2 regions of the Idiomarina sp. ST10R2A5 genome follow, and region 2 is predicted to be linked to the other one. Evidence: predicted binding sites of a transcription regulator. Region 2 holds the regulator's gene; the other holds the start of a gene.
The links. Region 2 encodes FliA, which starts transcription of late flagellar genes. Its sites were predicted from a motif close to CTAAAGNTNNNNNNNNNNNNGCCGATA; they were not measured.
Positions count from the first base shown of each region.

Region 1 (7,068 bases), on a different contig from region 2:
TGCTGAGAAGCGTGTTCGCGGTGAAGATGATAACCGCTGGGCTGTTCAGCGCGACGGCGGCATGTTTGATCAGTTCACCGGCGCGACCATCACCCCCCGGGCTGTGGTCTCTGCCGTAAAACGTGCGACATTAAAGCTTCAGCAGCAAGCAGACGTTCTGTTTAACGCCGACTTACCACATTGTCAGGAGGCTCAGGAATGAACGAATACAAAAACCTGACCAAGCAAGGCCTGTGGGAAAACAATCCCGCATTAGTGCAGCTTTTAGGCTTGTGTCCACTATTAGCAGTGACTGCCTCAGTCACCAACGCCATGGGCCTGGGTCTGGCCACCTTATTCGTACTGGTTGGCTCAAATATCACCGTGTCTCTGGTGCGTGAGTTTATCCCTTCGGAAATCCGCATACCTGTTTTTGTCATGGTCATTGCCACCTTCGTAACCATTATTCAACTGCTCATGAACGCCTATGTGTTCCAGCTGTATCAGTCTCTGGGTATCTTCATTCCGCTCATTGTGACTAACTGCGCCATTATTGGCCGAGCCGAAGCTTATGCCTCTAAAAACCCCTGGCAACGCGCAGCGTTCGACGGGCTGGCAATGGGTGTTGGCTTTGCACTGGTACTGATAGTACTGGGCGCTATGCGAGAAATTATTGGTAACGGCACCCTGTTTGATGGCGCAGAATTGCTGCTGGGTGAGTGGGCAGCACAATTGCGAATTGAGCTCTTTACCGTTAATTACCCTTTATTACTGGCTATATTACCGCCAGGAGCCTTTATTGGCATGGGCTTTATCATTGCCCTGAAAAACAAAATTGACGCTGTGCGGAGTGCCCGTGCCGAGAAGAAAACCGTTACCCGGGCACGGGTCACGGCCTAATAAAAAAATACAAATAAAAACGAACTCTTATGAATAAAAACAAGCGTTACGAAATTTTAAGTCGGTTACGGGACAATAATCCGAACCCAACAACTGAGCTGGAATATAACTCCCCTTTTCAGCTGTTAATTGCAGTATTGCTGTCCGCTCAGGCAACCGACGTGGGTGTGAATAAAGCCACCCGTAAACTATTCCCTGCCGCACCTACCGCTGAAACCATGCTGGCTCTGGGAGTAGATGGAATAAAAGAATACATAAAGACCATTGGTTTGTTTAACTCCAAAGCCGAAAACGCCTACAAAACCTGCAAAATTCTGGTGGAAGAATACGGTGGCAAAGTACCGGAAGACCGGGCCGCGCTGGAAGCTCTTCCGGGTGTTGGCCGTAAAACGGCAAACGTGGTTTTAAATACGGCTTTTGGCTGGCCCACTATCGCAGTCGACACGCACATATTCCGGGTGTCTAACCGCACCAAACTGGCCCCCGGTAAAAACGTTAAAGAAGTGGAAGAAAAACTGATAAAAGTGGTACCGGCTGAGTTTAAAGTAGACGTGCACCACTGGTTAATCTTGCACGGACGTTATACCTGCATAGCCCGTAAACCAAGGTGTGGTTCCTGCGTCATAGAAGACTTGTGCGAATTTAAAGAAAAAACCAGTGACTGAGCCTGTTACAGCTCAATCATGGATGGTTTGCTTAACTGCACAATAACACGGCGGTTGATCTGACGGTTTAACTCGTTGTCATTCGATTTAACCGGCCGGTCTTCACCGTGAGCAACGGTTTTAATACGCTCCGCATCTATACCCCGTTCGACGAAAAACTGCTGAATTTCTTTCGCCCGCTCTTCGGTTAATTCTTTGTTCGGGCCTCGCGCGCCAAGCGAATCGGTATAAGCGTCGACTAAAACCAGTTCCAAATCGTTATCCACCTGCAGGTAGTCACTAATTTGTTTTAGCTTACGCTGCGATGCAACAGTCAGCTTTTCGCTTTCCGCTTCGTGGTTCAGCACCGTATACGCAATGTCGTCAAAACTGAACGGTAATAACGCATTAACACAGCTCATGAAGTCATCGTAAGCACCGCGGAAGTTCACTGAAGAAATAGAGACAGCAACTTCATCGCGGCTGTTATACCAGTCGTTGTAAAAGAATGTCGGGTAACGCCCTTTTTCCAGCTCGCTCAATAAGGTCCAGGCCAGTTGCTTCTGCAGCTCGCCATCAAACTGCTTATAGAGCTTCATGTCGCCAATGCGGTAACTGGACTCGCCGGGCTGCCAGCGCGGCGGAACGGACTCAATGGCAGACACACCATAGCTGTCCGGTAACTTGCGCATTTCCATTTTCATACGTAAGTTGAGCTCTTTACTCGCCTCGCTTTGAAAGCGCACCTTACCGTAACGGGGAATCTCATGCTCCATTTCACAGGCTAAACGGTTCTCTTCGCTTACCTGCCACGCGGAGTTATCCAGGTTTGCACTGTAGTGCCTGACTGAGTTTGCCTGCGCCTGCCCAATTGATAGCAGCACAGAAGCTGAAACAGCAGTCAACATCGGCCAATTTTTCATAAGCGCCCCTGATTTATTTCTGATACGTCTGTTATCGGCACGCATTGCCGTTGCTTTAGTATTTCTGCAAGCAGAGCGTGATGATCTTTGGCATAATAGCGTTATCTTTAAGACACTACGGAAATTCTATGTCAGACAGCTCTAACTCGCTTATGAAGCAACGCTTTCGCGGATACATGCCCGTCGTGGTCGATGTCGAAACAGCGGGGTTTAACGCAAAAACCGATGCGTTACTGGAAATAGCTGCCGTCTTGCTGGATTTCGATGACAATGGTCTGTTAAAGCCCGTGGACTCTGTTCATTACCATGTACAGCCTTTCGAAGGCGCCAATATTGAACAGGCAGCTATCGACTTTAACGGCATTGATCCGCACTGCCCATTACGCGGCGCGGTAGAGGAAGGTGAAGCCCTGCGTGAGCTTTTCAAACCCATTCGTAAAGCGCAGAAAGCCGCGGGTTGTCAGCGTTCAGTTTTAGTCGGACACAACTCAAACTTTGATCACGGTTTTGTTATGGCCGCCGCCGAACGTGCTAGTTTAAAACGTAACCCGTTTCACCCTTTTGTCAGTTTTGATACCACGTCGCTTGCGGCAATGACCTTAGGGCAAACCGTACTGATTAAAGCATGTCAGGCAGCCGGTATTGAGTTTGACAGCAAACAAGCACACTCAGCCCTATACGACACCGAACGCACCGCAGAGCTCTACTGCTGGATGATCAATCGCTGGAAAGAACTCGGTGGCTGGCCACCTGAGTCTCGTCAGGACAAAAGTTAATCCGAGTACAAATTTCAGACATAAAAAAAGCCGCTCAAACGAGCGGCTTTTTCGATTCAGTAAACGCTTACAGTTTGTCAGCGTTTTTAGACAGATAAGAAGCAACGCCTTCTGCGTTTTCTTTCATGCCTTCTTTACCTTCTTCCCAGCCTGCAGGGCAAACTTCGCCGTGTTTCTGGTGGAAGTTCAGTGCGTCAACCATACGCAGCATCTCGTCGATGTTACGGCCTAATGGCAAGTCGTTAACGACCTGGTGACGAACCATACCGTCTTCATCAATTAAGAATGAACCACGGAATGCAACACCGGCTTCTGGGTGTTCAACGTCGTACGCTTTACAAATGCTGTGACGAACGTCAGCAACCAATGGGTATTTCACCTGACCGATACCACCAGCGTCAGTTGACGTGTTACGCCATGCACTGTGAGTAAACTGAGAGTCAATTGAAACACCAATAACTTCTACGCCACGCTTTTTGAATTCGTCTAAGCGCTTATCAAATGCGATTAGCTCAGAAGGACATACGAAAGTGAAGTCCAACGGGTAGAAGAAAACAACAGCTTTTTTGCCTTTGATAGCGTCTGACAGTTTAAAATCTTCAACAATTTCACCTGAACCCAATACTGCTGCTGCAGTAAAATCAGGTGCTTTACGACCTACTAATACAGACATCGATTCTCTCCATTTAATGTTGAGTGTTAAAGCTTCACCCGTAGTGATGGGGATCCCTAAATAAAAAAACAAGGGCATCCGTCAATTTCACTACAGATTGTCTACTGTTTGCTTAAACTTTATTCAGCCGAAGGCTACTTATTCCGCTGAAGGCTCTGGATGCCGCTCAGCAACCTCAGAAACCAACTCTTGCAGCTCGCCGTTCTGGAACATTTCCATAATAATATCACAACCGCCGACCAATTCACCTTCAACCCACAGCTGCGGGAAGGTTGGCCAGTTTGCGTATTTAGGCAATTCTGCACGAATATCCGGATTCTGTAGGATATCGACGTAAGCAAACGCCTGGCCACAGCCCATTAAGGCCTGTGATGCTTGTGAAGAGAAACCACAGCTAGGCAACTTCGGAGAGCCTTTCATGTATAACAGGATTGGGTTTTCTTCGATTTGCTGCTTAATTCTGTCAACCGTTTCCATAACACCTCTGCTTAATATAATGGTTGATTAAAACACTCAGGTATTTTAACACAGCCTATAAAGTTTTGTCCTAAATTGAAAGATTTCCTTGAAAAGCAAACCAGTCAGCCCTATATATCGTAAGGTATAACAAGAAAAGAACTTGCACGCATTAAAGTGCGAGTCGCAAATTTGCACTCAAAAAAGAACTACGGAGAGAAAATTATGGCATTTGAACTACCGGCTCTTCCATACGAGAAAAACGCTCTGGAACCACATATTTCAGAAGAAACTCTGGAATACCACTACGGTAAGCACCACGCTACATACGTGAGCAAGCTGAACGACGCCGTTAAAGGTACCGACCTTGAGAGCAAATCTCTGGAAGACATCATCAAGTCTGAAAAAGGCGGACTGTTCAACAACGCCGCACAGGTATGGAACCACACTTTCTACTGGAACTGCCTAAGCCCGAACGGCGGCGGTGAACCAACTGGCGCAGTAGCAGAAGCTATCAACGCAAAATTTGGCTCTTTCGAGAAATTCAAAGAAGAGTTCAACGCAAGCGCTGCTGGTAACTTTGGTTCTGGCTGGACTTGGTTAGTGAAAAAATCTGACGGTTCTGTCGATTTACTGAACACAGACGATGCAGACACTCCTGTCGCGCACGACGGCGTAGAAGCTCTGCTGACCGTTGATGTTTGGGAACACGCTTACTACATCGACTACCGTAACTCTCGTCCTAACTACTTAGAAGCTTTCTGGAAGCTGGTAAACTGGGACTTCGTTAACAAGAACTTTGCTTAAAGCAAACTTGTGAATGATTAAAAAAGGCGCCGTTTGGCGCCTTTTTTCTTACTAAAAGATTTTATCCAACTGCTCGCGATAGCGATCAAAAGCTTCAAACTGCGGCATATGACCAATACCTTCCAGTTCATAAAGGTAGCCGTCCGGAATTTGCTCTACCACAATTTCACCGAGTTTATCGTAGCGGCCCAGTTCGTAATTAACGCCCTCTTTCTTCCAGCCTCGACCGGGGCCTGTAGTATCACGCGTTCCCAGAATCAAATGTGTCGGCACCGCTAACTGGTCAAACTCATTAGACACATTACCGGTAAAAATCATGTCGTAGGTTAGCGCATTATTCCAGGCAACCTGATCCCAGTCGTTTCCATTTATCCAACCTGCGTGAATTTCAATAAGCTCTTCATAATCTTCTGACCATTTACCGTCATAGTAGTTTTTGCGCTGGTAGGCCCGGATCTGATCAATGGTTTTACCCTTCTCATTCTCGTAAAAGAACGCCGGATCTTTGTATTCGACATAGCGCAAATAATCTTCCAGACCGACCGGGTTCACCAGCACCAGTTTTTCAACCATAGTGTCATGGTTTAGCGCAAAGCGAGTGGCAAGCATACCGCCCATGGAGTGGCCCATAACAACCACTTTTTCGATACCCTGTGATTTCACCAACGCCTTAGTGTTATTTGCCAGGGCTTCGAAAGAAAACTGATAATGTGCCGGTTTGGACGACTTACCAAAACCAATTTGGTCAGGCATAAGCACCCCGTAACCTTTTTCATGAAGGTAATTAGCGGTTTCTTCCCAATAGTCGGCGGCAAAGTTTTTGCCATGTAACAGCAACACGGTTGGCTGCCCCTTTTCGGCGGGCAAATGCATGTAGGCCATTTCCAGGCTCTGTCGTTGGCTATCAAACTCAAAGGTCTGAACGTCAAATGGGTACGAATAACCACTTAAGCGAGCATCGTATTCGGGGGCTTTGTCGTCTGCAAAAACAGGTGCTGTTAGCCCGAGTAGAAAGGCAGTAAGCAGTGTATAACTCCAACTACGCATGTGTGGCTCCTTGCGTCTAATTTTCAATCAACACTATATCGGGCTATTTCCTGATGCAACTGTTCCGCTCTAAAACCGCCTCCTAAAAGTGACGCTTCGACTTGAGACGTCTACAATGTGCTGTACTGTTAACTCTAACAAAGGCTGACTTATGCACAGCGGCTCACTACATCGGTTCGGTAGCTATCTGAAAACTAAATGGGTCTCTCCACGCCGAGTTCGGTTCTGGCTGCTTGTACTGGTTATTCTGTACACCTTACTGGGATTTTTTGCCTTACCGTGGATTATTCAGTACGTGGCAGTGAATACCGCAAAGGAAGATTTTGACCGTGAACTTCGCATAGAGTCAGTACAAACCAACCCCTACACCCTGACGCTGCAAATCAACGACCTTGAACTGGACGACGTCGATGAGCGACAGTTACTTGGCTGGGAACGTCTGTTCGTCGACCTCACCTGGGCGAGCATCACCAACCAAGCCTGGACCTTTGAAACCATACATCTCGAACAACCCATCATTCAGGAAGAACGCTTTACCTCCGGCGAAACTCGCTTTTCGCGGTTAGCCTCTGAAAACACGGGCACGGAACCTAAAGAAAATGAACCAGCACAACTGCCGGCCTTAGAGATCAGAAAACTGAATGTGGAGAGGGGCGTTTTACGCTTCGCCGACAACTTAAAAAACGACGAAAAAACGGAGCAAGTGTCGTTGGCATTGCAGAGTATAGGAGTGTCGCTACAAGACTTCACATTGCAAAAGGATGCGAGCTTTCCGCTACGCCTGGATGCGCAGTTCTACGAAGGCGGCAAAGTTAACTTCGACGGTCAACTTCAGGTGCTGCCAACCTTTGCTCTGGAAGGCA
Region 1 covers NZ_JBNIEX010000010.1:69,530-76,597, reverse strand. The annotation lists gene rsxG (electron transport complex subunit RsxG) at 1-202, shown strand, start outside; gene ACP7FG_RS11780 (electron transport complex subunit E) at 199-879, shown strand; gene nth (endonuclease III) at 909-1,544, shown strand; gene ACP7FG_RS11770 (flagellar protein MotY) at 1,550-2,446, opposite strand; gene rnt (ribonuclease T) at 2,575-3,222, shown strand; gene ACP7FG_RS11760 (peroxiredoxin) at 3,290-3,895, opposite strand; gene ACP7FG_RS11755 (Grx4 family monothiol glutaredoxin) at 4,034-4,372, opposite strand; gene ACP7FG_RS11750 (superoxide dismutase) at 4,577-5,158, shown strand; gene ACP7FG_RS11745 (alpha/beta fold hydrolase) at 5,210-6,205, opposite strand; gene ACP7FG_RS11740 (DUF748 domain-containing protein) at 6,357-7,068, shown strand, end outside.
Region 1: ACP7FG_RS11770 (flagellar protein MotY) is a predicted target of FliA. The motif match lies at 2,479-2,505, and genes of this name have one in related genera.

Region 2 (7,068 bases):
AAGCGCGGTCTTTGGCTCATCCGGGCGTTCTGCTGGTTTCTTTACTGCCGGTGCCGGTGAGGGTCTGGCAGGCGTGCGGCTAACAGGTTGCCGGGCAATTGCCAGTACGCGATCCTGCAGCGTGTTCACTGCTTCATCGCGATTCCGTGCAATGTCTTCAAATTTCTTTGGCAGGAAGTCAGCGGCGCCCGCTTCTAACGCGTTTAACGTAGCTGTAGCGCCTTCATGAGTCAGCGAGCTAAACATCAAAATAGGGCAAGGGTTGCTGCTCATTATGGCTTTCACAGCATCAATACCGTTCATTACCGGCATTTCAATGTCCATGGTAATGACATCCGGCTTAAGCACGCGACTTTGTGAAACCGCTTCTTCTCCGTTATTGGCACTACCAATCACTTTAATGTTGGCATTGTCTTCTAAAATCTCAGTCACCCGGCGGCGGAAAAACGCCGAGTCATCTACCACGAGAACTTTTACAGTCATGAACGGTGTGTCCCGTTATCGTTTTGCGTAATACTTAAGCATACTTGGTACATCAACAATCAAAGCAATACCGCCATCACTGGTGATAGTTGCTCCAGCCATACCCGGTGTACCCTGCAATAGCTTATCTAATGGTTTTATGACCACTTCTTCCTGACCAATCAATGCGTTGACGACGAAACCAACCTGTTGGTTGCCAATTTGCACAACCACGACATGGCCTTTCTCATTACGGCTTGAACGATCCGGATTACGAACCAACCAATGCTCTAAGAAAAACAGCGGAATAGCACGGTCACGTACAATCAGTGTTAATTGACCATCAACGGTATTGGTACGCTTCATATCCAGATCGATAATTTCGCTTACCACAGCCAGTGGCAGAGCAAATGTCTGCTCTTTTACCGCAACCATTAAGGTAGGCAGTATCGCCAGAGTCAGTGGAACTTTAATTAAAAGCTCCGTGCCCTTACCCAGCTCAGACTGAATTTTGACACTACCGTTAAGCTGACTAATTTTGGTTTTAACCACATCCATCCCGACACCGCGGCCGGATATGTCTGAAACTTCTTCTTTGGTCGAAAAGCCAGCGGCAAAAATCAGATTATAAGCATCTTCGTCACTCAGACGCGCAGCGGCGTCGGTATCGAGAATACCTTTGCTGATAGCAATGCCCTTAAGCTTTTCCGCATCCATACCTGCACCGTCGTCTTTAATCGACAGCATAATATGGTCGCCTTCCTGAGACGCCGACAGCGTTACCGTCCCCGCACGCGGTTTACCATTAGCTTCGCGCACGTCCGGCATTTCAATACCGTGGTCAACAGAGTTACGAACCAAATGCACCAAAGGATCGGCCAGTGCTTCTACCAGGTTTTTATCCAGGTCAGTATCTTCACCGTACATCTCAAGGTTAATTTCTTTCTTAAGGCTGCGCGCTAAGTCCCTGACAACCCGAGGGAAACGCCCAAAAACTTTCTTAATAGGCTGCATACGGGTTTTCATAACCGCGCCTTGCAAGTCGCCAGTTACAACATCCAGATTAGAAATGGCTTTACCCATCTCGTCACTGTCTGATTCATCTGAGTTACTCAGGCTTAATAGACGATTCCGGACTAAAACCAGCTCACCGACCATATTCATAATTTCATCTAAACGTTTGGTATCAACCCGGACTGTGGTTTCAGCCTGAGCTGGTGCCGGCGCCGCTGGCTTTTTATCCACGGCTTTTGCTGCCGCAGGTTTATCTTCCGCTTTGGCCGCAGCTGCTTTCGGCTCTGGTTTAGCTGCAGGCTTAGGTTGAGGTTTAGCTTGCGCTTTTGGCTCAGGTTTCTTCTCAGCGGCTTTTTCTGCTGGCTTATCTCCTTTCGGCGTCGGCGCTTTACCACTGCCATGGAGTTCATCTAACAGCGACTCGAACTCGTCATCTGTTATTTCGTCATCTTTTGCCGGCTCTTTTTGCTTCTCTTGTGTCTTCTCTGCACTCTGAGGAGCCTTACCACTACCGTGCAATTCATCCAGCAACGATTCAAACTCATCGTCTGTTATTTCATCGTTGTCATCGCCCGGTGCCGACCCAGCAGCGGAAGCTTTAGCTTCTTCTTTCTTGCCTGGTCCTTTACCTTCACCATGCAGCTCATCCAGTAAGGCTTCAAATTCATCGTCCTGAATTTCATCAATACTTTCGCCGCTACTTGCGTCGGTTGCCTCGGGTTCTGGTTCTGGCTCTGGTTCGGGCTCCGGCGCTTTAACCGGCTCTTCATCTTCCGATTCCGGCTGACTCAACTTATGCAGAAGCTCCAGTAATTCAGGTGATGCAGCTTCAGGTTCTTCTTTGGCCCGAACCTGTGCAAATTGAGCATTAATGGTATCCAGCGACTGTAGAATAACATCCATCAAGTCGGAGGTGACGGTACGTTGGCCATTACGCAGGGTATCGAACACATTTTCCGCACCGTGGCAGGTATCAACGAGTGCGCCCAGCGACAAAAAACCGGCACCACCTTTAACGGTATGAAAACCACGGAAAATAGCATTCAGCAGGTCTTTATTTTCTGGATCATTTTCCAGTTCAACCAGCTGTTCAGACAATTGCTCGAGGATCTCTCCCGCCTCGATCAAAAAGTCCTGCAGAATGTCTTCGTCCATATCAAAGCTCATGCGACTGATGCTCCTAGAAACCTAAACTGGACAGCAAATCGTCCACTTCGTCTTGTCCGCCAACCACGTCATCGCGTTGATCAGCATCTATAATAGGGCCTTCCGCAACACCTGCATTTTTCTTATCAGGCGTTGAGGTTGCTGCCTTACGGCGCTCTTCTTCTTTACCGAATATTTTGAGTAGCTCAATTAAGTTCTTTTCAACGTCTTCAACTAACTGAATAACCCGGCGAATGACTTGCCCGGTAATATCCTGAAAGTCCTGAGCCATCAATACTTCAGTCATCAACCCATGCACTTGTGGCATGTTTTCACCACAGCGCTTAAGTACGTCATCGACCTGATGGCATAAAGACTTGAATTCATTTAACTCAATATCGTTACTCATCAGCCTGTTCCAGGCTGGCATGACCTTCTCTACACGCTGATGCATCTCATCTGCTAAAGGCAGGCAAGCCTCTACCGCATCCATTGTTCTATTGGCTGCGTCTTCGGTTTTCTCAATGACATACAACAAACGGTTTTGCGCATCAGGAAGATCATCTTGTGTCATTTGCACAATGCGAGGGTCTACCTGAAAATCCTGAAGTGCTTCGTGGAGGTCGCGTGTTAACTGGCCGACAGAAGTAAATAACTTGTCGTTACGACGGTTGTAAACGTCTTCCAGTAATTGATTTGCCTGCTGCTGCTTCCCGTCTTCAAGCAAGGCTACGAGTTCCTTGGCTTGCTCCAGAGAAATATCATGGGCGTTATCAGACATAGTCATTCGCCCTTTAGCTAATACGTTCGAAGATCTTGTCGAGCTTTTCTTTCAACGTTACGGCTGTAAACGGTTTCACGATGTAACCATTAACCCCCGCTTGTGCGGCCATGATGATTTGCTCACGCTTAGCTTCGGCCGTTACCATCAATACCGGTAAATGCGCCAGGTTATCGTCCTTGCGAATTTCACGCAGCAAGTCAATTCCCTGCATACCGGGCATGTTCCAATCGGTTACGACAAAGTCGAAATCACCGTTCTGCAACATGGGTAAAGCCGTATTACCGTCATCAGCTTCCTGAATATTGGTAAAGCCAAGATCACGAAGTAAATTCTTAATGATTCGTCTCATTGTAGAAAAGTCATCCACAACAAGAATTTTCATATTTTTATCCAAAGCACCCTCCACTGAGGCTCTCGATTACCACCAAAGTTTATTCAACCCAATTTTGCATTCGCGACTTCAGTCGCAACATTGCCTGACTGTGAATCTGACTGACACGTGATTCACTCACGCTCAGCACTTCACCTATCTCTTTTAAATTCAATTCTTCGTCATAATACAACGAAAGCACCAAGGCTTCACGTTCTGGTAACGATGAAATTGTCGATACCAATGCTTTATGAAACGCAGCGTTCTCAACATCTCGTTGTGGCTCATAAGCTGAACCTGTTACCTGCTCTGGCATTAACGCATCTTCCGACACGCCAAGATCTTCAATTCCGACAATTCGTCCTGAACTCACATCCCGTAAAATATGGTGGTATTCATCCATACCCATATTCAATTTTGCGGCTACTTCCGTATCTTTTGCGTCCCGCCCGGTCTCGTTTTCAACCTGGCGAATGGCTTCCAGCACACGTCTGTGGTTACGGTGTACTGAGCGAGGGGCCCAATCGCCGCGACGAATTTCGTCCAGCATCGCACCACGAATGCGAATGCCGGCAAAAGTTTCGAAACTGGCACCTTTGCTGTTATCAAAGTTACGCGCAGCTTCTAGTAAGCCAATCATGCCTGCCTGTATTAAATCATCCACTTGCACGCTGGCGGGTAGTCTCGCCATCATGTGGTGGGCAATACGCTTAACCAGTCCGGTATGCTGCTCAATAATGGCATTCCGGTTGTCAGCAGTGGCGGCATAAACGGCAGCTTTATTCATTGGCAACATCCCGCTTACTCTCGTTATCGGCAGAAGTTATCAATTGTTCAAGGAAAAATTCTAAATGTCCTCCGGCTTGAGCCGGAACGGGCCAGTCCAGCGCCTTCTTAGCCAGTGCTTTTATCGCTAATGACGCAGGAGATTTAGGGTAAGCCATGACAAACGATTGCTGTTTCCGCACGGCTAAACGCAAGTTTTCATCGAAAGGAATAATTGCTGCCAGCTCCAGCGCAACATCTAAGAACCGGTCGGTAACCTTAGTGAGCTTATTGAACAGTACTTGCCCGTCACGCATATTGCGCACCATATTGGCAACCACTTTAAATTTGAAAAGCCCCTGCTCACGGCTCAATACTTTAATAAGAGCATAAGCATCGGTAATCGATGTTGGTTCATCGCAAACTACGACTAACACGTCCTGTGAGGCTCGGGCAAAACTGACAACGGTGTTACCTATGCCAGCTGCGGTATCCACAATCAGCACGTCATAATTGCCCTGTAACTGGCTAAACGCTCTAATTAAACCAGCATGCTCAGATTCACTGAGATCCACCATCGAACGTGTACCAGACGTTGCCGGAACAATTTTTATTCCCGCAGGGCCTTCTATCAGAATATCTTCCAGTTCACACTGGCCACTTAATACATGAGAGAGATTACGCTCAACGCGAAGGCCCAACATCACATCGACGTTAGCCAGGCCTAAGTCGGCGTCCAGCACCAATACTCGTTTGCCCTGCTTTGCCATTGCAATAGCCATATTCAGCGACACATTGGTTTTACCCACGCCACCTTTACCACCGGTTACCGCAATAACTTTTACTTTTGATTGTTTCATTCTTCGCAGACCGCTTGCTTGATCCATCGGGCGTATCTCTTTTCTGACTAAATTGACAACAGCTTCATATTACTTAGGCTCATTCAGCGAGAAAACGCCGCATTCCAATACGATTTTGGCACGTCTGACACTGAGGAACAAATGCTTTTATCAAGCAAACGCTCGGCTTCCGCTACCATAAAGTTCGCATCGGCAACCCGAATGTCTTCAGGAACCTGCTGACCATTGGTTAAATAGCCTACTGGTAAGCCATGCTCAATAGCCACGCTGATACTCTCACCTAAACTTAAGCATTCGTCCAGCTTGGTAAAAATGCAACCGGATAAAGGCAAAGTTTTAAACTGCTTAACGGCATCCATCAATACTTGATTCTGTGATGTCGCTGAAAGCACCAGATATGGACGAATACGCAGTCTTGAATTCTGGATAAGCTGGTTTAACTGCTCGCTCAAACGCTTGTCGCGTTGGCCCATGCCTGCAGTATCAATTAAAATTAAACTCTTCTGGCGCAGTGAAAGTAACGCATCTGCCAGCTCTTGCGCATTTTTAGCAACTTTTACCGGACACCCTATTATACGACCATAGGTTTGTAATTGTTCACTGGCACCAATACGGAAGGTATCCGTAGTAATTAATGCCACTTTATCCGCACCATGGCGCTGAGCGTAACGAGCAGCCAGCTTCGCAATAGTGGTGGTTTTACCCACGCCGGTAGGGCCGACTAAAGCAACCGCACCGCCGCGTGTCAAAATATCGTCGGACGTGGTATTCAACTGACCTTCTAATAAATGCAGGGTCTGTTCCCAGGCTTCATCGTCTGAGCCACCTTCGGGAATAAAACAGGCAATCTGGTCCGCAACTCGTTCACTTAAGCCCATAGACATCAAGCGATTCATCAGCATCGCACGGGTTGGTTCTTCGCGATCCATTTCCTGCTTCATCAAGCCACTTAACTGATGCTCCAGTAATTGACGAATACCGTTTACCTGAGAGCGCAGTTCAGCAATGGCCTGGGAGTCGTCCGCTGCTGGTGCGTTTACTTGTTCAGGAAAAATATCGTCGCTTAACTGAGAATCGGCGAAGCCTTGTGGTTCTGGTTTCGGTTCTGGCCGTTGTGTGGCCGGCTCAGCAACCTCTTGCTCAGCAGTGCGTTGCGCTGGCTGTTCAGCCTGCGCCTGACGCTGTAACAGTTCCTGCAAAGATTCAGCCGGTACTTCCGGTGTCTTTGATGCGGCCGGCTCATTCGGTGCCTGATCAGCCATTGGCTGTGCCTGTTGCGCATCGGGGTCAATGGCTGCAACCAGCTCAATACCACCATTCACTTTCTTATTGGACAGGATAATAGCATCCGGACCTAAGGTTTCTTTAACCTGTTGCAAACCACGGCGCATATCTTCGGCAAAAAAGCGTTTAATCTTCACAAGCGACTCCCGTTACTCTTGTGTGGCGGTTTGTTCACCACCGTTTTGTTGTCCACCAATTGAGCTGACAATGCGAATTTGTTTATCATCCGGTACTTCCTGATAGGACAACACTCGCATACCATCGGTAGCGTGACGCGCAAATCGCGCCATGGTTGACCGCAGAAGTCCGGAGGTCAGCAGTACTGAAGGTTCACCATTCATTTCCTGCTGCTGATGCACTTCGCGTAATGACTGTTGCAGGCG
Region 2 covers NZ_JBNIEX010000008.1:76,758-83,825, reverse strand. The annotation lists gene ACP7FG_RS10770 (protein-glutamate methylesterase/protein-glutamine glutaminase) at 1-483, opposite strand, end outside; gene ACP7FG_RS10765 (chemotaxis protein CheW) at 499-2,643, opposite strand; gene ACP7FG_RS10760 (protein phosphatase CheZ) at 2,657-3,403, opposite strand; gene cheY (chemotaxis response regulator CheY) at 3,417-3,800, opposite strand; gene ACP7FG_RS10750 (RNA polymerase sigma factor FliA) at 3,838-4,563, opposite strand; gene ACP7FG_RS10745 (MinD/ParA family protein) at 4,556-5,428, opposite strand; gene flhF (flagellar biosynthesis protein FlhF) at 5,485-6,822, opposite strand; gene flhA (flagellar biosynthesis protein FlhA) at 6,835-7,068, opposite strand, start outside.